Regions from separate parts of the Peribacillus sp. NPDC006672 genome, predicted to be linked through region 3. Evidence: riboswitches for the same ligand, from Rfam matches in the RefSeq annotation. Region 3 holds a riboswitch; each other region holds the start of a gene.
What was found. Region 3 has a riboswitch for S-adenosylmethionine ahead of ACQKKK_RS13465 (Na+/H+ antiporter NhaC family protein). Riboswitches for the same ligand answer to the same signal wherever they lie in the genome.

Region 1: linked by a shared signal. The riboswitch ahead of ACQKKK_RS24880 (ABC transporter permease) and the one ahead of ACQKKK_RS13465 (Na+/H+ antiporter NhaC family protein) in region 3 are both predicted to bind S-adenosylmethionine.
Region 2: linked by a shared signal. The riboswitch ahead of mmuP (S-methylmethionine permease) and the one ahead of ACQKKK_RS13465 (Na+/H+ antiporter NhaC family protein) in region 3 are both predicted to bind S-adenosylmethionine.
Region 4: linked by a shared signal. The riboswitch ahead of mtnK (S-methyl-5-thioribose kinase) and the one ahead of ACQKKK_RS13465 (Na+/H+ antiporter NhaC family protein) in region 3 are both predicted to bind S-adenosylmethionine.

Annotation. Positions count from the first base shown of each region.
Region 1 is NZ_JBNNOR010000027.1:40,089-47,945, reverse strand. Features, by position in the region: gene ACQKKK_RS24905 (hypothetical protein) at 1-197, opposite strand, end outside; gene ACQKKK_RS24900 (S1C family serine protease) at 466-1,701, opposite strand; gene ACQKKK_RS24895 (hypothetical protein) at 1,903-2,628, opposite strand; gene ACQKKK_RS24890 (hydrolase) at 2,817-3,173, shown strand; gene ACQKKK_RS24885 (hypothetical protein) at 3,345-3,656, shown strand; partial or broken gene ACQKKK_RS24880 (ABC transporter permease) at 3,779-3,925, opposite strand; gene ACQKKK_RS24875 (transposase) at 3,968-4,300, shown strand; SAM riboswitch class I at 4,406-4,511, opposite strand; gene ACQKKK_RS24870 (GTPase domain-containing protein) at 4,598-7,339, opposite strand; gene ACQKKK_RS24865 (hypothetical protein) at 7,833-7,857, opposite strand, start outside.
Region 2 is NZ_JBNNOR010000005.1:89,940-98,427, reverse strand. Features, by position in the region: gene ACQKKK_RS09945 (asparaginase) at 1-399, opposite strand, end outside; gene ACQKKK_RS09940 (helix-turn-helix domain-containing protein) at 632-1,003, shown strand; gene ACQKKK_RS09935 (hypothetical protein) at 1,700-1,867, opposite strand; gene mmuM (homocysteine S-methyltransferase) at 2,389-3,351, opposite strand; gene mmuP (S-methylmethionine permease) at 3,341-4,735, opposite strand; SAM riboswitch class I at 4,818-4,920, opposite strand; gene ACQKKK_RS09920 (flavin reductase family protein) at 5,076-5,684, opposite strand; gene ACQKKK_RS09915 (alpha/beta hydrolase) at 5,703-6,311, opposite strand; gene ACQKKK_RS09910 (ring-cleaving dioxygenase) at 6,311-7,258, opposite strand; gene ACQKKK_RS09905 (ring-cleaving dioxygenase) at 7,264-8,262, opposite strand.
Region 3 is NZ_JBNNOR010000007.1:148,657-157,144, reverse strand. Features, by position in the region: gene ACQKKK_RS13475 (hypothetical protein) at 1-46, shown strand, start outside; gene ACQKKK_RS13470 (SOS response-associated peptidase) at 107-778, shown strand; SAM riboswitch class I at 1,122-1,229, shown strand; gene ACQKKK_RS13465 (Na+/H+ antiporter NhaC family protein) at 1,424-2,740, shown strand; gene ACQKKK_RS13460 (chromate transporter) at 3,188-3,730, opposite strand; gene ACQKKK_RS13455 (chromate transporter) at 3,811-4,440, opposite strand; gene ACQKKK_RS13450 (LysR family transcriptional regulator) at 4,675-5,553, shown strand; gene ACQKKK_RS13445 (alanine/glycine:cation symporter family protein) at 6,576-8,003, shown strand; partial or broken gene ACQKKK_RS13440 (transposase) at 8,089-8,361, opposite strand.
Region 4 is NZ_JBNNOR010000006.1:36,857-45,344, forward strand. Features, by position in the region: gene ACQKKK_RS11230 (pyridoxal phosphate-dependent aminotransferase) at 1-986, opposite strand, end outside; gene ACQKKK_RS11235 (carbon-nitrogen family hydrolase) at 1,086-1,868, shown strand; SAM riboswitch class I at 1,940-2,094, shown strand; gene mtnK (S-methyl-5-thioribose kinase) at 2,172-3,374, shown strand; gene mtnA (S-methyl-5-thioribose-1-phosphate isomerase) at 3,389-4,432, shown strand; gene ACQKKK_RS11250 (LCP family protein) at 4,612-5,367, opposite strand; gene ACQKKK_RS11255 (S41 family peptidase) at 5,608-7,065, opposite strand; gene deoD (purine-nucleoside phosphorylase) at 7,365-8,069, opposite strand; gene ACQKKK_RS11265 (YozD family protein) at 8,311-8,481, opposite strand.

The DNA of each region.
Region 1 (7,857 bases), on a different contig from region 3:
TCTGTCAGGACGAAAAATATACCAACTAGAAAAATGGCAGCCGCGCTTAGTGTAATGGCCATCCCAACAGCGGTTAATAAATAATCCTTATTGTAATCGCTTACAAAAAAACTTAAACCAAAAATTAAAATTCCGATTACACAACCTGTGCCTGATACCCACTTCACTGCATCCATCATCTTCTGATTAGTTTCCATTATTTCATCCCCTTTCTTTCTATTTTATGACATTTCACAAATTTGTCAAACATTTTCTATTTTTTAACATATTCACAATGAAAACCTTGACAAATAGACGAAGCCGCTATTCACTTTTAGGTATTCAAGACTATATAAAAGTCTGTAAAACAGTATAAATACACTATCAAATTTTCCAATACTACCCTTTTCTATACTTTTAAAAACTTTTTAACTTCATTATCAAATAAATGGCCCCTGATGAATTTATCAGGGGCCATACCTCTTTCTATGATTTCTGCAAGGATATCGTTAACGTTTTCTTTTCAGCACCCCGATACACTTTAACCTGCACCTTATCGCCGATTTTCTTATCCGTGTATAAGACTTTCCTTAATTCTGCTGTCGTATTTATTTTCGTTCCATCAATCTCCGCGATGATATCCTGTTGCTTAAGCCCTCCATTCGCCGCAGCCGATCCCGCTTCAATACTCGTAACCATGACACCTGACTTTGCAGCTTCAGGAACATTTTGTAAGTAATACTGTGGCAGTTCTTCTATACTGGCCAAGCTGACTCCTAAATATGGGCGCGTGATTTTTCCATTTTCAATCAGTTCCGTAACAATGGGAATCACATCATTACTTGGTATGGCAAACCCTAGGCCCTCCACACCATTTTCGGAAATCTTCAAGCTGTTTATGCCGATCACTTCCCCAGCTGTATTGATCAATGCCCCGCCGCTATTGCCAGGGTTGATCGCTGCATCTGTTTGAAGGACATCAAGTTCCCACTCACCTTCCGATGTATCGACTGAAATCGAGCGTCCGGTCGCACTGACAATCCCTTGTGTAACCGAACGTGAAAAATCAAGTCCGAGAGGGTTACCAATCGCCAATACTTCTTCACCTGGACGCATGCTATCAGAATTCCCGAATTTAATACCTTCAGGTGCTTTCGAAGCATCAATTGTCAAAACTGCTAAATCCGTCAAAGCATCCGCCCCGACAACCACTGCAGTTGCCTTTTGTCCATCATATAATGAAATTTCGACTTCCTTTGCTCCCTCAATAACATGATTGTTCGTAATGATATAGGCCTTCCCATTTGCCTTTTTATAAATGACCCCTGAACCAGTGCCGCTCGCAACCTTTTCGCTTTTCGTGCTTTGTTGCTGGAACGGGCTCTGGTTTTGCATCTCTTGTAAATTCACGACCCCTACAATCGATTTGGATGCCGCTTCCACCATCTCTGCCCTATCATTTGAATCCGTACTTGTCGATAACTTTTCTGCCGTGACACTTCTATCCTTTTCAACGCTTTCCGTTTGTTCTACACCTGCCGTTTGGGTTGACTCATTCACGGAACCTTTCCCTTGATCTATAAAGTCCCCGCCCAATACAAATACAGAAGATGTAACAATAGAAGCAACTGTTCCGGAAACAAGGCCAGTTAGCAAAAGCGATTTGCCCTTCTTCCGTTCTGCCTTCACTTTGGCTTGCTCATCACCATTATAATTCTCCATCTTTATCCCTCCTATGATTGTCCTTTACTTGGCTCAATCATAAACAGTAATTATTAAAAAATTCTTAAGAAATAAAGAAATAAGTGACCTTTTTATAAAAAATATAAAATTTTATCAAAACTTGCTATGTGATATTTTGCCATGCTTGAAAACAAAAAGGTCTCAACATAGGACCCTTTTCAATTCAACCGTTATATCTCTTTACATGACTTCATACACTTCTTTTGTCTCCTTATTCACGCCATACCAGCCCCAAGTAGCTGCGTGGCCATTTTTCTGACTGCCTTCATCCCCTTCGAACACTTGAAAAATGTAATCTCCCTTTTCGGCATCATGATCATATTCGATTTTCAAATGCGGGAAATTTTCCATGTCCACGTAATCCTTCACAAGCTTCTCCGCCTGAGATTTACTTAAGGTACTAACCGAATCCTTCCTCCCTTCTTTTTCTTTTCCTTTTACCGTCCCAGCTTTTGTATCCGTTGCCGCCTTATCTTCTAATTTGGATCCAACGTTCCCCTTTTCACTTGCTTCCTCCACCGGTTCCACTTCGTCACTCCCCTCTACTGTTCCTATAGTGGCTGAACCTGACACCGGATGCATTTCCGCCGCCTTTAAAACCATTAGTTTACCTTCCCCATATTTTGCCTTATATGCGGTTGCTTCTTCAAAATCTCTTTGGGCCGCATCAAAATCCTGTTCGTCGTATTTCTTCATTCCACTCGCCAGAAAACCTGAAAGATCCATTAATTCTCTTGCTTCCGATGTTTTTGCTTCTTTATAAGCTAATTCAAATGCCTCGTGGGCTTCTAAATAATTTTCCTCATTCAACTGACTTTTTCCCAAATCCAGATTGGAATCATAATTCCTTGTTACGCAGCCTGAAGCAATCAACATAAAAAAAATAACCATGAATGATCTCTTCACTACATCACTCCTCACTTTTCCAAAGATACTCTCCCATATTATTCTATAAATCCATCATAAACCCTTTGATTAAAATTCCGATACCTCTATTTCCTATCATTTTCATTAAAGAAATGTTGATTTTTATGATTATTTTTTTACAAAAAGCGGTACAGAATAGATAAACGGTTGAAAGGATGATGAGCAGAATGAGACAGGATAAACAGACCTATCATGTCGATTTGGTCAGCGGCGACGTACTCGGACAAAAACTTGAAGAGAATCCGAGCTTCACTGTACATGCAACTGATGAAGAACTGGCAGAATTGAAACAATGCTTGGAGGAACACCGGACAGATGACCTGGAGGCATATGCCCGTTCACATGTGCCCTACCTTCTCTATCATCATGACCGGGCAAATGATAAATACGATGCAGCCATGAAAAGACTTTATGCCCTCATTTATAAATTAGGGGATGCAACGGCACGAAACCATATAGAAGAAATCGGCATATTGAAAGATAACAAATTCGAGGGAAAAGAAGAAGTGCAAAAGTTCAAATAAGAATTATGACAGAACCTGAAATTCAAAGGTTCTGTTTTTTTATGAAAGACCCCTAAAGGGGATATGGGGGCATGACTTTAGCTTTGAAATTTGTTTTAAGTGAAAATAAGTTGTTGTTATCCACTAATAATATTATGATGGCATTCTAAATAAAAATCGGAGGTATCTTATATGTTTTTATTTGGGGCCATTATCATTTATCTTTGCTTAGCATTTTTCTGGACGTTTTTATTCAGCCTTTTCAAAAAGAGACTTTATGTTTTTATTGCACCTTTCAGTATTTTGGTCATATCGCTTTTATTATTTGGTTTAGGCAGTGCAACACCTTTGGCAGTCGATTCATCAACTAGGGAGCCGCTGCACCCACTTTCTCAACCCTCAGCTTCTTATACACTAACGTCATTTGCGGTTATCGCACTAGCTCCGCCTTCTTTTATACTTGCTTTTGTCATCTTTATTATAAGAGGTAAAAAAGTAAAATGAAGACGATACATAAACGCCCCCGCCCCAATGGGTGCCAACGAAAAAATCCTGTTGCATATCCAACAGGATTTTTTTCAATCTTTATTCAAAATTCACAATGACAGGATTCTTCTTTGGCCCGATGAAACCGTGGCCCCTTTTGTATAGGTAAGGGCAATTCCCTGGATAATGAACATCGTAGCCAACGTCATCAGCATGTCGGGAATTCTCAATTTAACGATCATGAATGAATTCAATGCCCCTACGACTAGTGAGGCACCGATTGCAGCTCGACCCGCACGGATAAAAGTGGCTTCACGAGTGACTTTAAAATTTATGAATGCGAGGACTGTTCAGATTGCCCATTGAAATCGCGTTGCACAAAGGCAGAAGGAAATCGTCAGGTGCATTATAACCCGATTTATGAAGAACTAAAAACGAAAGCAAAAGTGAACCTTTGGTCTGAATCAAATGCACAAATCTACGCTCGACGAAAAATCGAGGTTGAGAATGTTTTTGGTCACATCAATGGCAATAGATCGTTCCGTCGGTTTTTACTTCGGGGCTTGCCGAAAGTCCAAAACGGAGGTTGTCATTGTGGCTATGGCCCATATTCTACTGAAAGTAGCTGGCCTTCGAAAGCTACTCTCAACAAAGAATTATAAAAGTAGAAAAACAGGTGAAGGAAAACGAATTGTTTTTCTTCACCTGTTCTATTTTAGGGACTTATTAGACAGTCCCTTAATCAGCTGTATTGCAGACTTATCCCTCTCTTATCTGTCAAAACATTTCTGTTTTGCAGGATTTAACACCAATTCCTAATGGAACGGTTGCTGGGCATCTTAGGGCCATTCCCTCCGCCACTCTTGATAAGAGAATATACGTTTTTCGTAATTATCACTTTATAGGGATATAGTCGCAAGTCAATAGTTTTTTGAATATTTGAAATGTTCCCTGCTATTTTATTTTCTTTGAAGCTGGGCTAGACGCTTTTTCTCAATTTTTTCAAGTCTCTCCAACTGACGTAGTTTCACTTCGAACACAGTAATCGGATCACGGTAAACTTCCGGATTTTCTTTCATATGCTCCAATGCAGCCTGGTAGTCTTTGATTTCTGTCTGCGTTTGCTCTATCGTTTTTTGAAGTAAGGCAAATGAGCTGCGATAGAAAAGTGAGATGTCCCGATCCAAAGATTTTTCAAACAATCCAAATTGGGTAAGGAAGCGTTCAGTGATCATTTCCGCAACATCCTGATAATCTTCACTTTCCAAGTATTTCTTATAACGATTGTACATATTGGCTTTATTTTGCGGTATTGCCCCAAACAGCTTCCCTGCTCCTTTAAGCAGCAATTGTGATGGAGTCCTGCGCAAAAGGATATTAACGTTTTCGATGCGGATACTGCTTGTCATCCGGTCGGCATCACGGCGCCAGTCATCCAATACCCTAAAGTCACCTGACAGCGTTATCCGTTCTTCTTTGTATAATTCATTGAATCCGGCACTCATCTCATCCATAAACTGTTGGCTTTGCGAGAACTCCATTTGGGAACTAGCAATCCAATCTTGAAGAGAACGGTAATATTGAGGCATGATCTTGTCAGAAATGAATGCTTGAATCCGCTCATTCATTTCATGGTTCAGCTGTATATGGACCTGACTGAAATCACTGCTTTCCGTTAACGATTTAGAGCAATCCCTCAGTAATTCCGGAATTTTAGAAGAAAGCTGACTTTTAACTTCATCCTTAAGCACACGGTACGACCTTATGATATTTTCACTTTTTTCTTTTTCCAAATCAGCCAATTGATTGACCGCGCCATTCAATTTGACTTCCATCTGTTCATTCCAAGAGATGGAATGCTCGCATTTCCGTTCATTGGCTGCTCGTTTTTCTAACAGATAAGATAAAGTTTTACGAATGAAAGCAAGAATTTTTTCAGATCTTCTTTCTTTCCAATTATCATCTTGATAATTGGATTGAAGGAATGCTGAAAGGTCCTTCAACTGCTGCTTGCTGTCATAAAGTTTGGAGAAAGCGAACACTTTCGCATTCGGGAAATATGCATTCACTTTATCCCATGTTTCGTCTTCCATCCGGACCGCGACTTGATCACTGTATATCGTATCCATTTTATTTAATAAGAAATGAATCGGCAGTTTCGGAGCCATCATTTGAATTTCCAATAACAGGTCCCGTTCACTACCGGTGAAAGGCGCCCGGGCATCAAGAACGAACATCAGGCCATCACTGCCATGTAAATAGCCTTGGAAATCTGATTCCACGCTTTTTTCCCCATTGAACCCCGGTGTATCCAATAATCGCAGACGATTATTTTTAAGGTAGTCACTGATAAGCGTCACATCGACAATAGTCCCGCGCTGGCGGCGTGTTTCATCTAATTCAGTTAGCTCCATGACAACTTTGCTATCTGTATCGGTAATTTCAAGGATTTCCAAATCATCCCCATCTTTGACACTGACTAGTGAAGAATGATCTTCGGCAGCGATGCTCTCGCCAACAATTGACTGTATAAAGGATGTCTTGCCATTTCCTGTACTTCCCACAAGAAGAAGGTTGAAATTTTCGGTATCCTTAAGCCCCTCGACCATCCATTTAAGCTTATTGCCAACCCTTAAATCATTCTCTTCAGCCCATTGGATGATGGAATTGAACAGTTTCTCTCCAGCTTCCAGTCCGCCTCCCAATTTAGGTGATTTCGAAAGCAGGCTTTCTGCATCCTGAATGACCAGCGCATTAATCGTATCCGGGAAAATTTCATTCCAGGACAACGCGGATGCCGCTGCAAACAGCGAAAGCTCCCCATCTGCGATTTTTAGCCAGTTTTCCAGCAACCTTGGCACGACAGGACTTAAATCTTTGATTAGGTGCGTTCCTTCTAACAGACCTGCATATGCATCCCTGTAATAAACGGAAAGCTCATCCCATACATCCCCTTGGTTTAATTCGATGGTATCTATCAGGTTATTAATCACTTTTAACCATTCAAAATATGAATCGGTATATTTATAATTTTTCCAAAGGGCAACCGTCATCTTTTCGAAACGAGCCTGGTCGAGCGTATATAGCGAACAAAGGACAGTTGAAAAATAATCCGGGGCCATAGATTGAGCGACACCCTGTTGGATATATGTTTTCAGCACATCAAACCAGCTCATTGATTCCGTACGGATACTTTCATCTGAAGCTAGAACCACCGCACTGTTCCAATCCTTTTGTTCTTCAAAAAAGGCACGTGCGATTTCCGTGACATTCGGGTAGTCCGGTTGAAACTCGACTGCTTCTTTCACGACTTTGGAAGCCAAATCATTTCTAGATTCCACTATGTAAAGGGAAAACAGTTGCAAAAGAACCTCCGTTTTCAAAACCGCTTCCTTCGTATCGACGGATTTATAAATATCCTCTGCGGTTGAATACATTTCCAGTTCAAAATAAGCATCAGCGATGTTTTTCTTCGCCCATGAACCAAGTTCACCTTCTATGTTTTCCCATTTGAAAATGGCTGCTTCATAGTCATGATGCTGAAAATATACTTCACCTTGAGCGAATCGAACTGCCGTTAAATCCGCTCTTTCCTTTTTTTGTTCCACGAGAAACATTTCACCCAAAGCTTGAATAGGGTGCTTCCTTGTATCCTCAATCATCGTTTCATAATATTTTTTCCCGATCAGCCGTTCGTCCATCTTTATTCCCCCGATATATTTCATATTTTCAATTAAAGGATAATCACTAATTTGAAAAGCATTCAAAAAGCCCTTACATGCAATTAATAGGTTCCTTTAGTAAAGAAAATTATTTGTAAAACCTTAAAATATTATTTTAACAAAACAATATGGTAACAACATGTCACCACTCTTACAATTTTAAAACAGAAAGGAATGGAACTGTAATGATTTTAATGAACCGATACAGAGATGTCATTTCCACATTTGAGAAAATATGTTTTTTCTAGTTTAACCGGTATCTGAAGAGGTTAGCGAACCATTCTTTATACCTCTAAATTACCAGAAGTCCAGCCCTTTAACTACCTAAAAACGGAAAAAGACAAATCCCTTTACCTCACTCATTACTAATATCCCATTTTATCGTTCATATAAAAAAGCAGCACCTTCATTCATGAAAGGTAACTGCTCTCTGATAAGCTCCGAACAGTCATTGTCCTTTGACAAATTAGGATTATACCCCTGTACGCTTACGTTGG
Region 2 (8,488 bases), on a different contig from region 3:
AGCAAACCGAATCGCATCAGAGATATTTCTTTTGGCATCCGTCTTTTTAAAGGCAATCGGGATTTGAGAACCAGTAATAATTATTGGTTTCCCTAAATCTTGTAACATATATGAGAGCGCAGCTGAAGTGTAAGCCATTGTATCTGTCCCATGGGTGATGACAAAGCCGTCGTAATCATGGTAGTGCTCATGGATGGATTTTGCCATTTCTGTCCAATCCTCAGGCTGCATATTCGTACTATCAATATTCATCAAAGGCTTACTATCAATCTTACATAGTAAATCTAATCCCGGTAGGTGACCTAAAATTTCGTCAGCCCTCATCTCCGGTACCAGTCCATTTTTCCCTTCTAACGAAGCAATTGTACCACCGGTAGTAATTAACATCAACTTCTTAATTTTTGACTTCAACTTCTCCAATATACTACCCCCTATAAAGCCTCCCTGTTTCCCAATCATTCTAAGCCTCTCAGAAAGGATGTATTCTTTGTAAATGTCTATGTTACGCGTACACCATATGTAATTATAGTCATGTTCCAGTGTGAAATCAAGCTAAAGTTATTCATTACGCGTACACTTCATAGTAATATGATGTTATAATGGTTTTATATATAAAAGGAGAGTAATAAAGATGATTTTAAATAGATTAACTACATTAAGGAAGGGCAAAAGGTGGTCTTTGCAATATACGGCTGATAGACTCGGAATCGCCAAGAGTACCTATGCAGGTTACGAATCGGGCCACCGCCGTCCTTCATTAGAAACAATTAATTTATTAGCCGGCTTATATGATACATCCACCGATTACATTCTAGGTAGAGTAGATTATCCAGCTTTGCTGTCTGGAAATGTTTCCACAGAGTCCAAGCAAGTCATGGAATTAACGGATTTCCCAAACACGGAGCTAGCAGTCGATGGAACCCCTCTATCTGAAGAAGAAATGATTCAATTTATTGCTTTTATTAGATCTAAGCGAGAAGTGGAAGTAATTCGCAATAAATAAAATGATGCAACAGAGCCATTGGGTTGAATTCTGGTAAGTTGGACTTCTGATATAAATCTCGACAGCAAATAAACGAAACCAGAGTATAAACTATCATATTCTGTAGCAACAAAAAGGTACGGGCCATACAGCATCAGTGTTCCTTTAAGTTATTCACGCCATTAGTATCTTTGAAGGTTTGGAAATGTTTCACTATTTATAATTGGGATTTGACTTCCGGAGAAGAAGGCTTTTAAGTTCATGAACTCCATAACTTTAAAAAAATTAGGTAAGTCGTCCTGGTTATGATTATTGTTGAGTTTTCACGTTCATGACGCTCCCCCCAATTCAAACACCCCCTTTTGAACAATAGATTATCACTTACTGGTTGGTAGCTCTGCAATAAAATCTAGTTTTTATTAATTAATAGAAGAAAGTCGTCTTATAAGGATTAGACCATCCATCATTTTTATCCTGTTTTCCATTCTTCTTACTTCAAATTATTCAAGGGAATTTCGGTCCGATTCACCATATATATCCGTTTTTAATAATGAAATGAAACGGAAGGACTACTTTTCCTTTTTTTTATGCAATGAAAGAAAAAACCATAGTAAAACTCATGGTTTTTCCCCATAACATAACTGAAAATTACTGAAACTTCTTTAAAAGTGAATTTTTAACGGCATCGGAATGGCTCCTATATTTTGCTTCCCTATATTAAGGCATCTCGTCTTCTTTTTCCCGATTTTTAAAAGCTTCATGTGTGACAATATCCTCAATCTGTTCATACTGTCGACTGTGTTCCTTCTCTTCGCTTATTCTATTATTAGGTAAATTTCCAGGATGACCTTTTTCTTTATGATTAAAATTTTTACCACGACTCATACTCATTCTCTCCTTTCCATTCTTGTTTGTTTAGTTTTCCCAAGCAAAAAAAAAATATGATTTAATTTCACTTTTTACTGTTTGTGAATCGATTCGTTAATAAGGAACTACTCATGCTGGGCCGACTTACATCTATCTGTTGCTTGCCCTCATAAAGGATGTTTTTCAGTGTTGTCACAAAGCAAGAATATGTGTATCCAAAACATGGATGCAAAATCAAAATAAGCCCCAGTGTCTCGAGAAGTTGACGACTAGGCCAAAAATATTTGCCGAGAACGGCTCCCCTGGTAAAATCACAGCAATCCGGTCAGAACCAAGCAGCATATCTGAACGATAATTTATATCCCGATCTCACACGCCTTTTTTTAGAAGGAATAGACAACAATAAGCAAGGCGGCTAGTGCCGGTCTCCAAAACTGAATAAAGAGACCAAAAAGAACAGGAACCGCCTGATTAAGACGCTTCCCGTTCTTTTTGTTTTCATATAATGATTATTAATAACAGTTGATATAGGAATAAAGCTATGAGGATACCACTTCGGAAGGTCGCCACTTTCTTGAAATCTCTTCAATATGATGAGGTGCCGTTCTGCAGCATCCTCCGATTAAACGTGCCCCAGCATGGTGCCATTCTTCAGATTTTTGTTCGAGCGTGTTACATGATTCTTGACCATGCCATGTTTTAGTTTGTGGATCATAGGTTTCACCAGAATTCGGATAAACTATAATTGGTTTTTTTGTGTTCGCACGTAACACCTTGATGGCGTCCGTGACAACTGATACTGGTGCACAGTTAATACCGATCGCAGCAATTTGCTCACTGTCCTCAAAGAACTTTGCACAATCCTCCAGCAATGTACCGTCACTTATTGCTTTCTCATTTTTCAAAGAAAAGGATAGCCAAGCATATACTTCTGGATAATCTTTCAATAATGAATTCAATACTTTTGCTTCTTGCAGGGATGGAATCGTTTCAAATGCTAAAAGGTCGGCACCTGCTTCAATCAAAGCTGATATTCTTAAGCGATGAAATTCTGCTAAAGTTTCATCTGAAACACCATAGTTTCCTACATATTCTGAACCATCAGCGAGGTAAGCCCCATAGGGTCCTACTGATGCAGAAACCAATGGCTTAGGTCTATTCGTTTGCGTCTCTTCCTTCCAAAAATCATCTCTTGCTCTTCTTGCGAGAAACACCGTTTTTTGAATTAACTTCAGGGCCTCTTTTTCTTGTATTCCACGAAGGGAGAAACCTTCAACAGTAGCTTGGTAGCTTGCAGTTATCGCACAGTCCGCTCCTGCACGGAAATAGTCAGAGTGAACCCGATAAATCACCTCTGGATTTTCAAGTAATACACGGGCAGACCAGAGCGGATCGTCCAAATCACACCCATACCGCTCAAGCTCTGTAGCTAGTGCTCCGTCCAGAATCATGACTGAATGTTCTCGTAAAATAGCGTCAATTGGGTTAATTTTATTCTTCAAGATCTACACCTCTTTTCTTTGAAGTTTGTGTTATATAATAACTTCCATAGCAAAACAAAATAAATGGAATACCACAATAAAGCGCAATCCGTTGTGTAGGATCAAATGCAATTCCTATACAAGAAGCAAGACAAAGCATGAAAGAAATGATTGGTACAAGCGGATATAATGGTGTACGATAAGCCAAGTCATTTACTGAATTTCCTTCTTTTATAAACCGTCTGCGAAATAGGAACTGTGAAGCGCTAATACTCATCCAAACTACAACCACGGCCAGACCCGAAATGGATACAAGCACTATATACACAGTATCCGGTGCAATAACACTAGAGAACAAGGCTAAACCACCGCCCAACATACTGAAAATGACTGCATATATCGGAACACCTCGTTTTGTTAATATTGCAAATATTGGTGATATGGTTTTCTTATCTGCAAGTGACCAAAGCATTCTGGAAGAGGCATATAGACCTGAGTTTGCAGCAGACAAAATGGCAGTTAAAATAACAAAGTTCATAATATCCGCTGCATATGGCACTCCAATTCGTTCAAGAACGGCCACAAAGGGGCTCTCTAATACGCCTGCATCCGAAATAGGCAATAATGCGGATAATACAACGATGGTTCCTACAAAAAAGATAATCAATCTCCACAATGTCAGACGAATTGCCTTTGGTATCGTTTTTTCTGGATTCACAGTTTCTCCAGCTGCAATTCCGATTAATTCAGTTCCAGAAAATGCAAAATTCACCGCAAGCATCGTCATGATAATGGCAAAAGCACCATTAGGAAATAACCCTGCACTTATAAAATTGGAAAATAGCGGTGCTGATTGAGAGTTAGTCATTGGAATAAAACCTACCATTGCAGCAACTCCCAAAATAATAAATATCACGATCGCAATTACCTTTATTGACGCAAACCAAAATTCAGATTCAGCGAAAAACTTGACAGTCAGCGCATTTAATACAAAAACCAAAATGGCAAATAGAGCACTCCAAATCCAGACATTGATTGATGGATACCATCGCTGCATCAACAATCCAGCAGCCGTGAATTCCGAACCTAGTGCAACAGTCCAAGTTAGCCAATACAACCAGGCTACTGTATACCCTGTCCCAGGTCCAATGTATTTGGCTGAATAGCTATGAAACGCTCCTGTCTCGGGCATATGTACTGCCAGTTCACCTAAACATAGCATGACCAGATAAACCACTAGTGCCCCTATCAGATACGAAAGGATAGTGCCAAACGGGCCAGCCTGTTGAATCGTATAACCCGTACTTAAGAATAAACCGGTTCCAATCACCCCCCCAAGCGATAGCATGATTAAATGCCGTGCTTTCATCTCCCTTTGAAATTCATGCTTCGTTTTGTTCTCCATTCATACTCTCCTTCATCCTGCATCCAGAAAAAACGAAAACGCACTCTAAAAAGAGTGCGTTACTGACAAATAAAAACGTAGGGTCTCATCTATCAGGGTTTCACCCCCTGGAATTAGCACAGTGTCGTAGTAGACCTGTTGCTGAGGTTTCATAGGGCCAGTCCCTCCACCTCTCTGGATAAGAAATTTATTTTTTTATTACTTTATCAATCTATGAAAAAATTGTCAAGTATTTGTTTTGGATTGTAAAGACTTGCTTTTTTGCGGGCAAGTCGCTCAAGAATTGGAGATAACCCAAGATAGAAAAAAAGACGGCATCTTAAAGATGCCGCCACAATTATTAAGGACGTTCCATTTCAAATAATTCTCCTAGTTTTGTATAAGTATGACCCGCTAATCTTGCGACAGGTTTTAGCCCATTCTGGTCAATTCGGCCATTATGGTAAATATCTTGCTCTATATGATAGCAGACTATTTTCCCTATCAATAAATCACAACCAGGTTTATTCTGGGAACCTGCCAATGGTATCGCATGCTCTAATATGCACTCAAAGCGTACCTTTGCTTCTTGCAATCCTGGTACGGATACCTTATCACTGACAGCCGGCGTGAAATTGGTAAGACCCAATTCACTTTCGTCAGATGGGAGTTCCTTCGCCGTTCGATTTGCATCAGCTACATTATTCTCATCAGTGATATGAACAACGAATTCACCTGTTTGAATTGCATTTCGGGCCGTGTCCTTTGAAACTCCTTCTTTCCGTTGAACAGAAATGGAAATCATCGGAGGATTTGAACTGACTATGTTAAAAAAGCTGAACGGCGCTATATTGATTGTACCGGTTTCGGATTGTGTCGTAACAAAGGCTATAGGTCTCGGTATAATGCTTCCAGTCAAAAACTTATAATTATCCCGTTCAGTCAGATTTTCAGGATTAACAGAAATCATCTTCAGTCCCTCTCATTCTTATAAAAAGTTCTTTTGAAACCATGAACCCGCTGCCTCAACCTCTGAACGTGTTAACTGATGACCGTAATTTTCCCACTTAACATCCACTGTAGCACCAGCTTGCAGTAAAAGTTGATTAAGTTCATCAGTTTCTGCTGCCGGGCAAATCGGATCGTTTTTACCTGCAGCAATAAATACAGGTATATCCGCAAGGGAAGGCAAAGCAATCCCTCGTCTAGGCACCATGGGATGATGAAGAATCGCTCCTTGTAATGCCCCTTCGAAATGGAACAGCAAACTTGCCGCTATATTTGCACCATTGGAATAACCTAATGCTACCACTCTTTCACGGTCGAAGTCATATTTTTTGGACGCTGATTCCAAGAAGTCATAAAGCTCCTTCGTACGAAAGATCAAATCTTCTTCATCAAAAACCCCTTCGGATAACCGGCGGAAAAAACGAGGCATTCCGTTTTCAAGTACATTTCCCCGTACGCTCAATACGGATGATCCCGGTGAAACCATTTCCGCTAATGGCAAGAGATCTGTTTCCGTTCCTCCAGTGCCATGTAAAAGCAAAAGCAATGGCGCTTCTGGATTACTACCTTTTTGAAAAATATGCTTCATCATTTATCCTCCTCCAGTACTCTCGGCACTGCCGGCAGTAACGTTTTCTCCATAATTCCCCTTTTTTCTTCCAGCCATGGCGGCAGCATTAATTTACTACCCATCGTTTCCTTCGTTTCATCATGAGCGAAGCCAGGTGGATCTGTGGCAACTTCAAAAAGTATGCCTCCATCTTCCCTGAAATAAATGGCATCGAAGTATTGACGATCTGTAAAGGGTGTCACACCATAGCCATGGTTGGCGATATGCTCCCTCCATTCTTTATGATCTTCATTATCGATTGCACGCCATGCAAGATGATGGACAGTTCCCACTCCGATGTTCCCATTTGGCAAAACCGTTTTTTTAACATCTATCAAATTTCCGATGGCCGATGTGGATTTGAAGCGGATGTAATCGCCCTCTTCCCCAATTTTTTGCAGGCCCATCACTTTCTCTAATAGTTCCATCGTTTTGATCGGTTTTGACGTCAATAATACGGCACCGCCGAATCCCTTGACCGCCTTGGCAGCTGGTACACCGCCGAATGACCACTCGCTATTTTTCCCTTCTTTACGCTCAACCAGTTCAAGTTGCAAACCATGGGGATCTTGAAATTTCAGATATTCCTCTCCAAAACGTGAAACTTTCTCAAATACTATATTAAACCTGTTCAACCGCATTTCCCAGAAATCCATTGAACCTTCCGGAACCGCATATGTTGTAATCCCCACTTGCCCAGAGCCAATTTTCCCTTGGTATGCCGCAGGCCAAGGAAAGAAAGTGATGATAGTACCTGGTGAACCTGATTCATCCCCAAAATATAAATGATAGGTTCCTGGGTCATCAAAATTGACCGTTTTCTTCACCATGCGCATTCCCAAAACTCCAGCATAAAAATCCACATTCTCTTGAGGGTTGCCTACAATTGCTGTTATATGATGTATTCCCGCGGTTTTCTTTTGCATGCCGATTACTTCCTTTCCCGGTTGATTAAATTTGTTGATTTTGTATTCAGTGGTTTTAAATTCGATTCAATATCCTGTCTTTTCGATTCTAAAAAAGGTGGTAAGGCAAGGTTTTCACCTAGGTGCTGCTCTGCTTCATCCACGGTAAAACCAGGTCCATCTGTCGCTAGTTCAAATAAGATGCCATTCGGCTCCCTGAAATAGAGGGAACGAAAATAAAAGCGGTCTACATATCCCGAGTTCACGAAATTCGATTCACTAATTTTTTCTATCCATTTTCTCAGTTCCCCTTCATTATCCACCCGGAATGCAACATGGTGTACTCCGCCCCTCCCCAATCGTTCTCGAGGGATGTCCCTCCTTTCTTCAACATGGATTTCCGCTCCTGTTCCACCCTCACCTGTCTCGTAAACGACAATCGGATTTTGCCCCCTTAAAGAAGATGGGTATGTTCCTGATTTCCGGAACCCCAACACCTCCGTTAGAACGCTTTGTGTCTGCTCAATATTGGGTACAGTGAGTTTTACTGGTCCTAATCCATTAATGGAAAACTCTTGTGGTACCGGGCTTCCATCCCAGGGTACACCTTCTTGAATGCCGTTACTACCCTGATTGGAAACCAGAAGAAGCCTTTGCCCCTCAGGATCTTTAAAAGAAAGCACCTTCCTTTGAAAACGGCTCGATATTTCATCATGCTCAACATTGAATTCAACAAAACGTTTTTTCCAATATCCTAGTGCTTCATCATCTCTCACCCTTAAGGAAATTTCGGAAATACTATTGTTCCCCTCATGAGTGCGGGCAGCATTGGGTATTTCAAAAAACGTCAACTCCGTACCCGGTGAACCAATTTGATCTCCATAAAATAAGTGATACACACGTACATCATCTTGATTCACCGTTTTTTTGATTAATCGCATCCCTAAGACTTTTGTGTAGAATTCAAAGTTATTTCCCGCTTTAGCTGTAATCGCCGAAACATGATGTAATCCTTTTAATTCCATCTGTACCACTCCTATCTTTATAAATCTCCCCTTACGTAGATGAATTATCCGCGAACAATATCTCGAATTCGAGATATTTAACTAGAGGTAAAAATACTTTTAATGAAAATATCTTGATTTAAAGATAAACGATAGTGATTTATTTGTCAACCTTTCTTTCAAAAATTTCAACCGCATTCACTTATAATAAAATATTTAAAATCAGGTCAAAATAAGTCGGTATAAT
Region 3 (8,488 bases):
ATTATTTAATCAACCATTTACCGACATCAGGATTTTAGAACGCTGATTTGTACCTGCCCGTTCCATTTGTTACACTGTAATAAATCTTAAAACGGTAGGCGATATTATGTGCGGACGTTTCACCCTTTTCACTGACATTGAAGAAATAAAAGACCGGTTCGATATTCAAGGATCATTTGATAAAGAATACCAATTCAGTTACAATATTGCACCTTCCCACTCCGTGCTCTCCGTCATTAATGACGGGGCTAGGAATCGACTTGGATATCTTCGGTGGGGACTCATTCCTTTTTGGGCAAAAGATGAAAAAGTGGGCTATAAAATGATCAATGCCAGAGCGGAATCCATTGCTGAGAAGGCAAGCTTCAAGAATGCGTATAAGATGAAACGATGCTTGATAATCGCTGATTCCTTTTATGAGTGGAAGAAGGAACCCGAGCGAAAAATACCCATGCGAATAAAGCTTAAGAATCATGCTCCATTTGGTATGGCCGGTCTCTGGGAATCCTGGAAATCTCCAGAGGGCATCAACATTTATTCGTGCTCAGTTATAACGACCGTTCCTAATGAGCTAGTGGCCAGCATTCATGATCGTATGCCTGTCATCCTTAAGCCTGAAGATGAAAAGAATTGGTTGAATCCGTCCATTAATGATCCTGCATATCTGCAGCAGTATTTAAAATCATTCGATTCTGAACAGATGGAAGCATTTGAGGTATCGACTGATGTGAACTCAACTAAAAATAATTCACCTAACCTGATACAACAAATTTGCTGAGAGGTCTTTTCATTAGACCTCTTTTTATTTTAGTTCCTTTCTGATAAAAAGACAGAATTTGGGGCATGATCCGACTATAACAAGTAAATCATTATTGAAAAAATCTTATTTACTGCACATGTAAAAGTCCATTTATAATATTAAGGTCCACATGTGAAATACTTATAAACTAAACCTTGCGAAAATACATAAAATGCTGTACTCTTATATTTGCTTTTCAATATGGCTTCAATGTCACTTCCCGAGAGGGGATCATGTAAACTTGGAGCGGTTCAGCAAGTTTTCAGCCTGCTTTTTTTCTAGTGGAAATCGATATTGATAATATCATTATATAATTTAAATCTTCTTATCAAGAGAGACGGAGGGACTGGCCCGAAGATGTCTCGGCAGCAGACTTAATAGGAGTGCTGTGCCAAATCCAGCAGGCTATTTTTTGCCTGAAAGATAAGGAGGGCGTTTTTTATAAATTAAAAGACCTCTTCTTGTTGTTGTTAAATGGAAGAGGTCTTTTTTTATGCTGACAGTTTTAAGGTGTGGATTCCATTAGTAGGAATGTCAGGTTATTATTAGCGCTATTCGCAAAAACTGTTAAAAGAATAAGGGCTGTGACACATGTCATGGGAAAAATAAAAAGAGGTGTTCATCATGAGTGCAAACAATAAAGGGAATCCCTGGGCATTGATCCCATTTGTCGTTTTTTTAATTTTATTTATAGGTTCCGGAATCATCACTAAAGATTTTTATTCATTTCCGGTGATTGTTGCGATTTCAATTGCATCAGCAGCTGCATTGGCAATGAATCGGAAAGAGACTTTCAATCAAAAGGTTGAAATCTTCTGTAAAGGTGCCGGGGATTCCAATATTATGTTAATGGTTATCATTTTCCTTTTGGCCGGCGCTTTTTCCAAAGTTGCAAGTGGCATGGGGGCAGTTGAATCAACAGTGAATCTTGCCTTAGCTGTTTTTCCGCAAAATCTATTAATGGTTGGGATTTTCATTATTGCTTGTTTTATTTCTTTATCTATGGGGACAAGCACGGGAACGATTGTTGCCCTAGCACCTATTGGGGTTGGAATTAGTGAGCAAACAGATATTTCGCTTGCCCTTTCAATGGCGGCCGTTATTGGTGGTGCTATGTTTGGGGATAACCTTTCCTTCATTTCGGATACGACAATCGCTGCAGTTCGAACACAGGGAACGAAAATGAAGGATAAGTTTAAAGTGAATTTTTTCATCGTTTTACCTGCTGCCATCATCACATGTGCCATCCTAGGAATTTTAACGATGGGTGAACAGGCCGACATCTCCCAACATTCTTATAATTGGGTGAAGATCCTTCCATATCTTTGCGTTTTAATCACTGCATTGGCAGGAGTCAATGTGTTCCTGGTCCTTTCCATCGGCATCGTATTTGCCGGAATTATCGGCTTGGCTGATGGAAGTTATCAACCATTGGGTGTTATTCAAAAAGTTGGGGAAGGAATGGCGGGAATGTATGAAATCGCCTTCCTTGCCATTTTAATAGCGGGTATGGTAGCTGTAATCAAACATAATGGTGGCATCGATTATTTACTCCACCTTGTGACCCGAAATAGCAAATCAAAAAAAGGAGCGGAATTTAGCATTGCCGGGCTTGTTGGTTTGACGAACCTTTCAACGGCAAATAACACGATTTCGATTATCATTGCCGGACCACTTGCCAAAAATATTGCCGAGAAGTATGGGATTGATCCACGTAAATCGGCGAGCTTGCTTGACGTTTTTGCCTGTTGCGTCCAAGGGTTGATTCCATATGGGGCACAACTGCTTGTTGCAGCAGGGATAGCAAAGATTTCCCCTATAAGCATCTTGCCATATTCATATTACCCAATACTTATTGGACTTTGTGGAATCGTTGCCATCTTGATTGGTTTTCCACGGTTTAAGTCGGGTAATGATGAAACGAAGGAACGTACTTCTTAAAATGAGAATAATTATGAAAAAACACCCTGAATCATTGGATTCAGGGTGTTGCTTGTATGGTTAAAAATACTAAAACATAGGCAAAAGACAATAAAAAAGCGAAGACATCCTCGCTCTTATGCATGATAAATATTAATGTTTAGAAAGTAACAAAGTCGCTCCTCATCTGAACTATAAATTCGAATTCTCCTGCCTGATATTTCTTTAATTTATGGAACCAACTTTTGCCCATCATCAAAATAACTGCCTAGTTCCGGTCCATATTGATGGACGGCGGATAATCCACGTTCATCCTTCATTTCCACAAAATCACGAAACTCAGGTTGTACCATCTCACAATTTGGAAAAATATGTTAGTTTGATAATGTTTCCATTTGAACAAATATCGTTTCAGATTTAGAGATTACATGGAAGTGTGTTGAACGTTTGCACCTGAAAAATGAGTCGTTATGAATAAAAGACAACACCAACTAATCCAGAAAGAATAAGGATATAGGCTGGATGCCAGCGTAATTTCAATAGGGCAAATAATGATAATCCAAAAACGAGTAATAAGCTTATCGTATGCCATGAAAAGTTCATAGCTATCATATGATTGGAAAGGGCAAAACTGATCGCTGCAAAGAGGATTAAACTAGTGACAATGGGTCTTAGTCCATAAAACATCGATTGTATAATTGGATAATGATTCAATTTGCTGAAGAAGGTGGCTATAACGATTACGACTATAATAGCAGGAAGCAAGATTCCGAGAGCAGATGATATGGCTCCTGCTAAGCCAGCAGTTGAATAGCCAACGAGAATGGCACTATTGGTGGTGATAGGACCGGGGGACATACCGGATATAGCGATTACATCAGTAAATTGTTGCGTCGTCATCCATCCATGCTGTGAGACTTCCGATCCTATTACGGGAATCATGGCGTATCCCCCTCCAAACGATACAAATCCGATAATAAAGAAGGTGCTAAACAACTCCCACAATTCCATCATCCTATATCCCACTCTTTCTTGAAAATTAGTTTAACAGTTTATACCGTAACAGGGAAATATCGTATACCTTTCATGGGCTATATGCCTGCACCCATGAAATATTCGAAATCATTCTCTTCTGCTTTCTTTTCATTTCGGTCCATGTTGATTTTGTAACCTAATTTCCTCTTAATAGAGATGGTCACAACACCTGTTATCGCTCCTGCTAATATAGCTAAAACAGGGTGAATGAAAAAAAGGATTGGAATCCCTACTATTAATATACCGAATGTTGATTTGTCAACAATAGCCGTTTTCCCTATCTTGATAGCCGCATAGACGATGATGGCAACTATGGAAGCTCTAATTGATATGAATGCGGATTCTATCTTTGGATTATCCTGAATGAAAAAATACAAAATGCCGAGTAGTAGTACAATTAAAAAGGTAGGAAGTGTAACACCGATCATGGCTGCCATTGCGCCCTTCATTCCGGCAATTCGATGGCCGATAAAGGTGGCGGAGTTAATGGCGACAGCTCCCGGTACAGACTGAGATAATGCAAAAACATCCGTAACTTCTTCGCTTTTCAGCCATTCTCTCTTCTCTACTACTTCTTTTTCGATTAAAGGGATCATCGCAAACCCGCCTCCGAATGTGACAGGTGCTATTTTAAAAAAGGTCCAAAATAATTGGAACAGTGTTTTCCATTGTCCTTTCATTGTCATCAGTCACTTCCTTTGCTGATCTATATAAATCTTATTATTAACATATCAAAGAAAAGGGAATGGGTAAATTGCAACAAAATCATCGGGTATAACAAAACGTAATACCTAGAAAATTTATCCGTTTTATAAAATTGAATGGATTAAGATCACCTGTTCAGGGAATATAGCGTTGTTTTTCCACTTCACCATTGCTATCATTTTATTAAACTATTTAAAGCCAAGGAGGTCGGCTTCTTGAAATTAGAAAATCTAAAAGTGTTTTGTTTAGTGGTGGATGAAGGAAGCATAAGCCAGGCAGCGAGGTTAAGTTTCTTATCTCAACCGGCGGTAACAAGACAGATTCACCAATTGGAAAATTTTTATAACACTTTGTTATTCGACCGTGAGGAAGGGAGGCTGAAGGTGACAGAAGCAGGAAAGTTGTTATACCCTTTTGCAAAAGCCATTGTGAATGACTTCAACCATTCCAAGGAAGTGATTCAGCAATCAACGGGCGCGTACAATTTAAACCTCATAGTAGGTGCATCCTTGACTATCGGCGAGTATTTATTGCCGAGATTGCTGGGGAAATTTAAAAAACAACAGCCTGAAACAAAAGTGACATTAACGATAAAAAATACCCCTCGAGTTCTGGAGGATTTATCAAACGATGTCATTGATTTGGCCTTGGTGGAGGGACTCGTGGAAAACACCGATTTTATTGTAGACAAGTTCGCAGATGACGAATTGATATTGGTTTGTCCACCCGACCACCCATGGAGAGACAGAAAAGAAATCCAGGTAGAGGAATTGGGAAATGAAAGGATGATCTGGCGTGAATCCATTTCAGGGACACGACTTATCGTAGAAAACATGTTAAGGGAGCATGGGGTTTTAGAAAAAATAGAAAACTACATGGAGATTGGAAGTACACAAGCGATAAAAAGTGCAGTTGAAGCTGGACTTGGAATCAGTATTCTGCCAAGGTTGTCATTGGCCAGGGAATTGGATCAAGGTTTTTTGAGGGAAGTCGGTATTTCCGGTATAAATATAACAAGAAATCTATGGCTAGTCAGAAAAAACAAGCGTTTTAATAAAATAGGTGTGTCTAATTTTGTGAATTTTCTTCAATAGAAATCTGAAGCATCAGTCATTTTATGGTCGCCTGCTTTCCTATTCACATAATGTGCAGCGTTTTCAGGTACTTGGTTGGCCAATCAGGATTAATGACGAGCCTTAGCACATCGTTTTGAATAAAGCGGGGGTGATTGGAACTGTTATCACTGCTGTTCATATCAGTCAGAAGGTGCAAACGTATTTCTTGGTTTTGTGTATTCCATCCTATTTGCAGCTGGCTTACTTCTAAATTACGGAATCGTGTTCTCAATCTTCGTTAACCAGTTAAAGGGGTTCTCTTATTCAGGTGAACTATTAGTTGCAAAAGTATAAAACTTCTATAATATAAAATTGTTAGAGGGATTGCATTTTAAATAAAAGCTCTTCTCATTCGAGAGGGTCGTTACATATTTTTCTAAAAGAAAATTAAAGTTGATGTTCAAATTATACTGCAAACTTGTATTCCCTATTTTGATAATCATCCGTTAAATCCCTCGGAATGACCTAATCCTAGAGAATGATACCTAGATTGTTTACGATTACATTTCTATTGAATTTCATACATTGAAACCTATTCTCCGATTAAGATGATAATTAAATTTCAGCATGGAATTATTCTTATATTAAGAGTGGTTTAAGAAAAATGATATGAAGCTAATGTTTGGAAAATAGCCTTGCTCGTTAACCAGTGAACAGAAGGTGAGATTTTTTTTGTGCTATATTAAAGATTTTGATTAATTTGGATAAAAATGGGATTCCACTGCCGTTTGGATTGAACTAAAATGAAGTGGAGGAAGAAAGATTAATATCATTAAGAAGAATACTGAAATATTATATTTTTCTATTGATTCCACCAATTCATGAATGAAAAAAATTGTGAATTAGGATATAATATAATTATTGTATTGGAGATTCATTCTGGAATTTCCTTTTTTTTATGGGCTTCATTTGTTTATCTCCCCAATGAACAGGGAAATAAATTATAGCTGTATATGTTTTTATGATAATAATATTTAAGTGAAGTAGAGGGGATTGTTTTAATGGGGATGTTAGAAAAATTTATTATTGAGACGAATGATGTGTTATGGTCATCCGTTTTGATCATCATGTTGATTGGATTGGGTCTTTATTTTTCCGTACGCACGAAGTTTGTCCAATTCAGGATGGTTGGGGAAATGTTCAGACTTTTGGGCGAAGGAGCCACGGCGGAAAAAAAGGGTGTGACGTCCTTTCAGGCCTTTTGCATAAGCACGGCTTCCCGGGTAGGAACGGGTAACCTTGCAGGTGTTGCCATCGCAATCACGATGGGCGGTCCGGGAGCCGTTTTCTGGATGTGGTTAATAGCACTGATCGGGTCTGCTTCAGCTTTCATTGAAAGTACACTTGCTCAAATCTATAAGGTCAAGGATGGGGATGCATTCCGCGGAGGGCCTGCATATTATATGGAAAAAGCTTTGAACGCCCGATGGATGGGCGTCACGTTCGCTGTGTTGATTTCGCTTACATTTGGACTTGCTTTCAACTCGGTTCAAGCCAATACGATTTCAAGCGCATTCAATGAATCGTTTGGAATCGAAAAGTGGGTTATGGGTCTCATTCTGGCTGCCGTCACAGCTGTCATCATTTTTGGCGGTATCAAAATGATTGCAAAGGTATCTGAAGTCATCGTCCCGATTATGGCCGGAGCCTATGTAATAGTGGCGTTGATTATCATCATCATGAATATTACCGAGTTACCGGGTATTTTTGTTCTGATCTTTGAAAGTGCATTTAATGGAATAAAAGAAGTGGCTGGCGGAGTACTGGGAGCTGCCATGATGCAGGGAATCAAGCGCGGCCTATTTTCAAATGAAGCCGGGATGGGTAGTGCACCTAATGCTGGAGCGACGGCCGATGTAAGTCATCCCGTCAAACAAGGACTCATTCAGTCACTGGGTGTTTTTGTCGATACGCTCATCATTTGCAGTTCAACGGCCTTCATCGTTTTGTTCTCAGGTCTTTATACATCGAAAGAAACGGATGGAATCGTCCTTACCCAAAATGCACTTGGAACGGCATTGGGATCTTGGGCAGGTATTTTCCTTGCCATTATCGTACTATTATTCGCCTTCAGTTCCATTGTCGGCAACTATTATTATGGAGAGTCGAACATCGGCTTCATCAATGAAAATAAGGTTTGGTTAAACATCTATCGTATCGCAGTAGTAGGGATGGTGATATTCGGTTCGCTTGCCTCACTGAAATTTGTTTGGGGGCTAGCTGACTTGCTGATGGCACTCATGGCCATTATCAACCTGATCGCCATAGCATTACTCGGGAAGATAGCTTTTGCTGCACTGGCGGATTATCAAAAGCAAAAGAAAAGTGGGAAAAATCCTGTTTTCCATGTAAACAATATTAAAGGTTTGAAAAATGTGGAATGTTGGGGAGACCCATCCGATAATGTGGATGTGAAAAAGGAGAGCTAAGCTTTCCTTACAATTGTAGACAAAAGGGGTTCGGAATGAAAACATTCCGAACCCCTTTTGAAATTCCCTCTACGATCTCACTATATTAAGCCATTCTTGCCATCTTCTTTACATTCATGGCAGCGAAAATAAGCATCGCCTGCATCGACAATTTTTTAACCCCTCTCAAAGTAGTCCAACGCATACCATGCTTTTCTTTTGCATCTGCGAATATACGCTTTATTGTTTCTTTACGTTTCGCATAGATAGGTTTTATATCCTTGTGATGACGAAGATGATCTGCTTCTTCCATATAATTTTGCCAGATATAGCGTGTCACCACTTTTTGATGGTCTTTGCTTTCTGTACACTGTGATAAAACAAAAGCAACAGAATACCAAAGATCAAGCTAAATGCATCACCTTTTTCATAGTTGTTTTTATCGCCTTTTTGATGAGATGGGATGCATTGATTAGAAGTATTATATATTGAAATTTCTTGATTAT
Region 4 (8,488 bases), on a different contig from region 3:
AGCCAGGCAAAAAATGATGCTTCAGGAGCTTTGACATCCCATCCGATTGCCCTTAATCCCTCAATGAAAACATTCCTGCGGGCCTCATACATCTTCACTAAATCCTCTACACAGCTCTGCGAGTCAAGCAAAGCACTTGCCGCTGCTTCCTGTATCGCCGGGAAGAGACTCACATAAAGATGGTCTTGTAATAGTTCAAGAGCTTCTATGACACTTTTATTCCCCATTGCGAAGCCCACTCTCCACCCTGCCATATTGTATGTTTTCGATAGTGTGTATATTTCTATTCCTACATCCTTCGCTCCCTCTGCCTGGAGAAAGCTTGTCGGTTTCTTTCCGTCGAACCCTATCGCTCCATAAGCGAAATCGTGGACCACACAAATTGAATGCTCTTTTGCGTAGGAGACGGTTTCATCAAAGAAACTTTCAGTTGCAGAAGCACCAGTGGGATTATTCGGATAGTTCAAGAACATCATTTTGGCTTTATCAAGCACGTCTTTATGTATAACTTTGTAATTTGGAAGAAAACCATTTTCTTCTGTCAAGGGCATGAGTTCGGTTTTTGCCTGGGCTAACACTACACCTGAAAGATAATCCGGATAGCCGGGATCGGGAACTAGGATCGTATCACCTGGATTTAATAAACACTGCGGCAGTTCGACAAGACCTGCCTTTCCTCCAAAGAGAATCGCCACTTCACTATTTGGATCCAGCTTGACACCATATTCACGTTCATAAAAGACGGCAGCGGCACCCTTTAAATACTGATATCCCCGGAACGGTGAATATTTATGATTAATTGATCTTTCAGCGGCAGTCTGTAAACTTTTCACGATATGTTCAGGCGTCGGTTGATCAGGATTTCCCTGGCCTAAATTAATGACCTCATGTCCTTGTGCCGTAATCGCATTGACTTTTGCGACAAGTGAGGCAAAAAACTGCTTTGGCAGGTCCTGAAGCTGTCTGGATTTTTCGAATTGCAACATTTATACACCTTCTCTGAAATTTCTTGAAATTCTAGTCACAAATGATATATGTTTATCATAGTCTTGTAAAGTATTTTTTACATGTGGGGGGTTTAAACGATGAAGTGGAAAATAGCCTGTATTCAAATGGATATTGCCTTCGGGCAACCAGAAATCAATTTTCAGGTTGCAGAACAATGGATGGAAAAAGCAGCACGATCCAAAAGCGATATCGTTATTTTACCAGAACTTTGGACAACCGGATACGACTTGACCAGGTTAAATGAGATTGCTGATGAAGAGGCAGAAAAAACGATGGAATTTTTAAAAACCCAGGCAAAGCAACACCAGTTTCACATCATTGGAGGTTCCATTGCCAAAAAAACAGGCAAAGGTATCTATAACACCATGATCATCATCAATAAGGATGGAAATCTCATTAAAGAGTATGATAAGCTCCACTTATTTCAATTGATGGATGAACATCACTTCCTGCAGCCAGGTGAAAAAGAAGGTTTATTCACTCTTGATGAAAAAATATGTGCTGGTTTCATTTGTTATGACATCCGCTTCCCGGAATGGCAGCGCGCCCATGCTGTTCAAGGTGCCGAAGTTCTATTCGTAACCGCAGAATGGCCTAAGCCCAGACTCGATCACTGGAGATCCTTATTGATTAGCCGTGCCATCGAGAACCAAGCCTATGTTGTAGCCGTTAATCGTTCAGGTTCGGATGTCAATAATATATTTGCTGGTCATTCCTTGATTATTGATCCATGGGGAGATATCGTAAGTGAAGCGGGAGAAGAAAACGAGCTATTGACAGGTACCTTGGATTTCACTAAAGTTACGGATGCTCGTAACAAAATACCTGTATTCGAAGATCGCCGGCCGGATTTTTATTAATTTCCCCATTGACAAACTATTTAAAAAATTGATATTATTTTCCCGAAGATTAAAATTTCAGAAAACATATACTCTTATCAAGAGCAGGCTGAGGGATAAAGGCCCTATGAAGCCCAGCAACCGACTGTAATACCATTGTGAAATGGGGCGGATCCACCGCCGGATTATAAAATCCACAGAGCACGGTGCTAATTCCACCAGAATTCATTTTTCTGGGAGATGAGAGGTCCGAAGCCAAAACTTCTGCCTCTTTCTATATGAAAGAGGCTTTTTTATTCTTATTTTGAACCTGGAGGGAAAAAAATGACTCAAAACCATTCGAATTTTAAAAGATTAACAAACGAAACAGCTATAACCTTTGCAAAAAAACTTGGGTTGGTCAATGCGGATGCCAGTTTAAACTGTAGAGAAATCGGAGATGGTAACTTAAATTATGTTTTTCATATTACAGACACAGATACAAATAAAGGAATAATAATCAAACAAGCGGTCCCATATGCCAAGGTACTTGGCGAAAGCTGGCCGCTGACATTGAAAAGGGCTGCCATTGAAGCCAATGCCCTTATTCATTTCAAAAGCTATTGTCCCGAATTCGTACCGCAAGTCTATTATTCGGATGAGCAGCTTGCCATCACAGTCATGGAAGATTTATCGCATTTGAAAATCGTTAGAACAGGATTGATCGATGGTGATCCATATCCATTGCTTTCGCAGCATATCGGTGAGTATGTAGCGAAGACGGCATTTTATACATCCGATTATCATTTAGAACCCTCTGCGAAAAAAGAAGTGGCCCGACATTTCACGAATCCGGAGCTTTGCAAAATCACTGAGGTCTTCATTTTCACGGATCCTTTTTTCGAGGAGCTCCCCGGAGATTTCGAGGTAGAATTGACTGATGCCGCCAAAAGTATTTGGAATGATCAAGATGTGATACTTGAAGTCGCCAAGCTGAAACAAATCTTTGAAACCGAGCAGGAATCCTTGATTCATGGAGATTTACATACAGGAAGTATATTTGCAAGTGAAACTGAAACAAAGGTTATTGATGCAGAATTCGCTTTTTATGGCCCAGTTGGTTTTGACCTAGGTCAATACACAGCCAACCTTCTCTTTCAGGCAGTCACACGTAACGGCGCTGGAAAGGAAGAGATTTTCACACACCTCCATCAATTTTGGAATGCCTTTGATAGAGCATATACTGAACTATGGAACACCCAAAATATAAGTCCATTCCGCAATGTGAAGGGTTATCTACCATATTTACTGGCTAAATTCAAAAGGGACGCATTCGGTTTTGCCGGGTGCGAACTGATTCGGCGAACCATTGGCCTATCCCATGTTGCCGATCTAAATGTCATTGAAGATAAAGAAACTAGGATCGCCGCGAAAGCGACAACATTGAAGATTGGTGCTTTTTTAATTAAAAAACGGGGAAAATTGGATGTTCCAGCTGTCATTGATTCGTTGAAAAAACATACTCTTCCATCCTATTCAGCCCTTTAAAAGGAGACCTGTACATGACGACACTAGCACCCTTACCATATTCGGTACAATGGGATGATACCCATATTACATTATTAAATCAACAAGCCCTGCCTTCCTTAACTGAATTCATTGAACTTCATTCAGTTGATGATGTATATGACAGCATTTTGACATTAAAAGTACGCGGCGCCCCAGCAATTGGACTGACGGCAGCATTTGGCGTTGCACTTGGTGCCAAACAGGAAACAACTACTGAATTAGGGGAATTCAAGAAGAATGTAATTCGGCATATTGAAAAGCTCGCCTCTTCCAGGCCTACTGCAGTCAACCTTTTTTGGGCATTAAGGAGGATGGAAAGCACCTTGCAAGCAGCACAAAGCATATCAGCTGCCAAAGAAGCACTTGTAACGGAGGCCAAAGCCATCTTTACTGAGGATGTAGAAATGTGCAGGAAAATCGGGGAACATGGTTTATCCTTATTCGCTAAAGGAGATTCCATCCTAACGCATTGCAACGCTGGGGGGATTGCCACAGCACGTTATGGAACAGCCTTGGCTCCCTTCCACCTTGCAAAAGAAAGGGGCTTTCCGCTAAAAGTGTACGCTTGTGAAACCAGACCTGTGCTGCAAGGGGCACGTTTGACTGCTTGGGAACTGATGCAATCGGGGATTGACGTCACCTTAATTTCTGATAATATGGCTGCACATACGATTCATCAAAAACGGATCAATGGAATTATAGTTGGTGCCGACAGGATTGCGGCTAATGGGGATACAGCCAATAAAATCGGGACATTGGGATTGGCCATATTAGCCAAGCACTTTGGTATCCCTTTTTATGTGGCCGCTCCATCAAGCACATTCGACCTTTCAATCGAATCCGGCTTATCCATCCCGATCGAAGAACGGGATGAAGCGGAAATCGCCTTCATTCAAGGTGTACGGATCGCTCCGGAAAACGTGAAGATATTCAATCCAGCCTTTGATGTTACACCGAATCATCTAATTACGGGCATCATTACAGAAAACGGCCTCATTACACCGGATTTTGTAAAAAACATTCCGCATTTTGTTTAGTGATCCAGGTCATTTTATTGATATTAAAAAACGAGACGGATTTAAGGTATCCTTCTCGTTTTTTAAAGAAAATCAAATAGTAATATTCTTGCGAGGTCTATTATAAAATAATTTAAGTGATTTGAACAAATCACTTCTTTCAATTGATGTCTTCGATACTAAATGATGATTAGTTATTCTTATTTTGTAAAGAATTCTTGAAGTGCCTTCTTATTTTTAGCATAGTCCATTTCCAACACGGCTCCGGTATGGGGATATATTTCATCTTTATAGCTTCCTTCTACGGGGATCCTTAGAGTTTCAACGGTATCAGGTGTATGGAAGACGGCTTTTGGACCCATTTCCATAATCGTTTTCACCCCAATATCAGTATTTAAATACGAAAGTCCTTGTTCGATTATGCTAGGAAGGACCGCCATCCCTTCGAAGGATGATATTTGATTTATAAACGCTGATTTTAATTGAACCAATACTTCCTGTTGACGCTCTACCCTTCCAAAATCACTTTCATCGTCATGTCTAAAACGGACATATTTCAATATTTCATTACCATGTAAAACATTTTTACCAACGCTTGCTTGAATGCTCATATCATCAATAATTTCCTGATCCACATCCACAACTACCCCCTCAGGGGCAAGTAAATCAACCATCTTCACAAATCCCTGAAAGTCAATTACTGCCACATGATCGACCTTGACATTAAAGTTTTCCTGAATGGTTTTCTTTAGCAGATCCTTTCCACCATAATAATACGCTGCATTTATTTTGTTATATCCTGATTTATCCCCAGGGATTTTCACATAACTATCACGCATAATGGAAGCCAGCTTTAGTTTCTCCTGCTCAGGAAAGTATTTTGCCAGTATAATCGCATCTGAACGAGATTTTTCCTCCCCGCGAGAATCAACACCAATTAACAGAAATGTTTTCACGCCTTCTTGAATCACTTCTTTTGTTAGCTTTTTTTCCGTACCTGCATTTCCATTTTGTTTGGGTAAAGGGGCATAGGTGCCAGAATCAAGACCATTAGATATATGAACAGTACCTTTTCTTTCATTACCTCACCTCATCGGAAAATTAACCATATCTTTACCTTATATTGGAATACTATTCATTGAACGACAAAAAAGCCTGCCAACGATAATCGCTGACAGGCTTTTCAGTAAAAAACATTATTTGATTTCTTTTTTTAATACTTCTACCGCTTTTTTCACTTGTGTGTCATTTTTAAGTATTTTTTCCCGGATGACCTGCATCAATTTCACGGTAGTATCATCTTTAATGGTACCAGTTTCTTTAATTTTTTGTTCCCTTTGGAACGCTTTTACCGCATTTGTGGTTGCTTCATCAAAGAATCCATCTATCTTACCTGGATCATGGCCTGCTTCCTTCAGCATCTCTTCGGCTGCTTTCACTTCACTGGAAGAATCAGAAGCTTTCAATTCCTTATCAGGTGAAATGTACGGAAGGCTAGCATAATCGGGAAGTTTCACATTAATATCCGGCTTGATCCCTTTTTTATGAATCCAATTGCCTTCAGGAGTCAACCATTTGGCTGCCGTATATTTGAAGTTAGACCCATCTTTAAAGTCTTGGGCAGTCTGCACAGTCCCTTTTCCAAATGATTTGACACCAATCAAAGGAATGTCCGCAGATTCACTGACAGCGGCCGCGACAATTTCAGAAGCACTGGCACTGCCATCATCAATCAATACGACTACCGGTATCTTCAGTTCTCCATCATTCTTCGATTTATAAACTTCTTTTTTCCCGCTGCGCTCCTCAACTTGAAGGACAACTTTCCCATTAGGTATGAACAGGCTTGCCATTTCTATTGCTTGGTCAAGCAGTCCCCCTGGGTTTCCTCGCAAATCCAATACCAGACCCTTCATATCCTTCTTCGACATCTCTTCAAGCGACGTTTTCAGCTCTCCGACAGTATGTTCGGAAAAACTGGTCACTTGAATTTTTGCAACTCCATCATCAAGCATTTCCGCATAAACTGTTTCAATCGGAATTGTGTCACGTTTAATCGTGAGCTCCATCGGTTCCGACTCACCAGCTCTTGAGATGGATAAATCCACTTTCGTACCCTTTTTGCCCCTTATTTTCAGGACAGCTTCAGAAGAACTTAGTCCTTCAACGCTTTTACCGTTCACACTCAAAATGATATCATTCGGTTTTACCCCTGCTTTTTCTGCTGGGGACCCTTTTATTGGTGAGACGACCATGATTTTTCCATCCTGCTCCTGGATCTCAGCACCGATTCCTTCAAAAGATGAAGAGATGCTCTCATGGAAACTTGATGCTTCCTTTTTATCCATATAAGCAGAGTAGGGGTCATCCAATGATTTGATCATTCCATTAATTGCCCCGTCCACCAGCTTTTCTTGATCAATTTCTTCATAATAGTTATCTTTTATTGTATCGTATGTAGAATACAGCTTTTCAAATTCCGAATGTTTATCAGGTGCTAATGACTCTACTTTTTCATCTCCAAAGGTCAAGGCTATTGTAGTAATCCCTGCTGTTAGAAATATGACTAAGAAAATCCCCATAATAAAAGTAAACTTCTTTATTTTAATGAATTTCCCTGCCTCTTTTGGCTGTTTTTGATTTTCTTCTTCCACTTAGCCTCACCACTTTCATTCTTCATGACGATATAAACGATTTCATTCTATTTTATCAGCTTTCATGTCAATCGAAAAATAATTGTTATCAAAAATAACAACTTATGATCATATGTATTTTTTTAACCCCTAGTAAATGTTAAATCAAATGGAAAGCACGAAGGACACCCAGGCAATTCCTGAATGGAGCCTCTGACATTACAAAAATGCGGATACCAAGGAATGAATGAGCCTCTATCCCAACTGTCATTAAACAGCATCACTTATTCCTGGCCACCCGCCTGTAACACAGTCAATTATCAGTCTTGGATAGCTGCTTCCAATGCCACTTCAACCATTTCGTTAAAAGTTGACTGGCGCTCATCCGACGATGTTTCCTCACCTGTTAAGATGTGATCGGAAATTGTTAATACAGATAAAGCTTGGCGGCCAAATTTAGCAGCAAGCGTGTATAGGGCCGCTGATTCCATTTCTATCGCAAGGATTTGGTATTTTGCCCATTTTTCCAATTCACTATTATCGTTATAAAACTGATCGGCCGTAAACACATTGCCGACCTTCAATTGCAAGCCCTTAGCCGTGCCCGCGTCATAAGCTTTTCTTAGTAAATCGAAATCCGCGGTTGGGGCAAAATCCACTCCTCCGAAAGTCATGCGGTTCATTTGGGAATCGGTGGAAGCGCTCATCGCAAGGATTACATCCCTGACTTTTACATCTTTTTGAATGGCTCCCGCAGTTCCCACACGAATCAGTTTCTGGACATTATAGCTGTTCATCAATTCATTTACGTAGATGGAAATGGACGGGACACCCATGCCTGTGCCTTGGACAGAAATTCGTTTCCCTTTATACGTCCCTGTATATCCGAACATGTTACGAACTTCATTGTAAAGTTTAGCATCCTCTAAAAACGTTTCAGCAATATATTTTGCACGCAACGGATCACCAGGAAGTAAGACCGTTTCCGCAATTTCATTTTCTTTTGCACCAATATGTACGCTCATACAACTATGTCCTCCTTAACTTGTGGTTGAAATGATATTCAAAAACTACTATACCATATCAGCCACAAGTTAGGAAAATTGAACCTTATCCAAAAGACTTAAAAGATAAGGAAATTGGTAATCTAGAAAAGGCTTTTGGCGCCCTCTTCTAAATTGCAAACAAAACGGCGGAGGCCCGCCGTCTTTTTTTAATGGTTTTTAAAAGTAAGGGAAAGGAAGCTGCTAACCGTCGTATGACAGGTTACTCATCGACTTCTTCATCAATTATGCATTTTTCAAGAAGATACTCGAATGTGATGTCAGCAAGATCTTCAACTTCAGCTTCTGTTGGAAGATAGCCCCGTCTTATCAATTCTTGAAAAAAGAATTCCGCTATCTCTTCTGTATCAATAAAAACCTCAATTTCTCGCAAATCATCG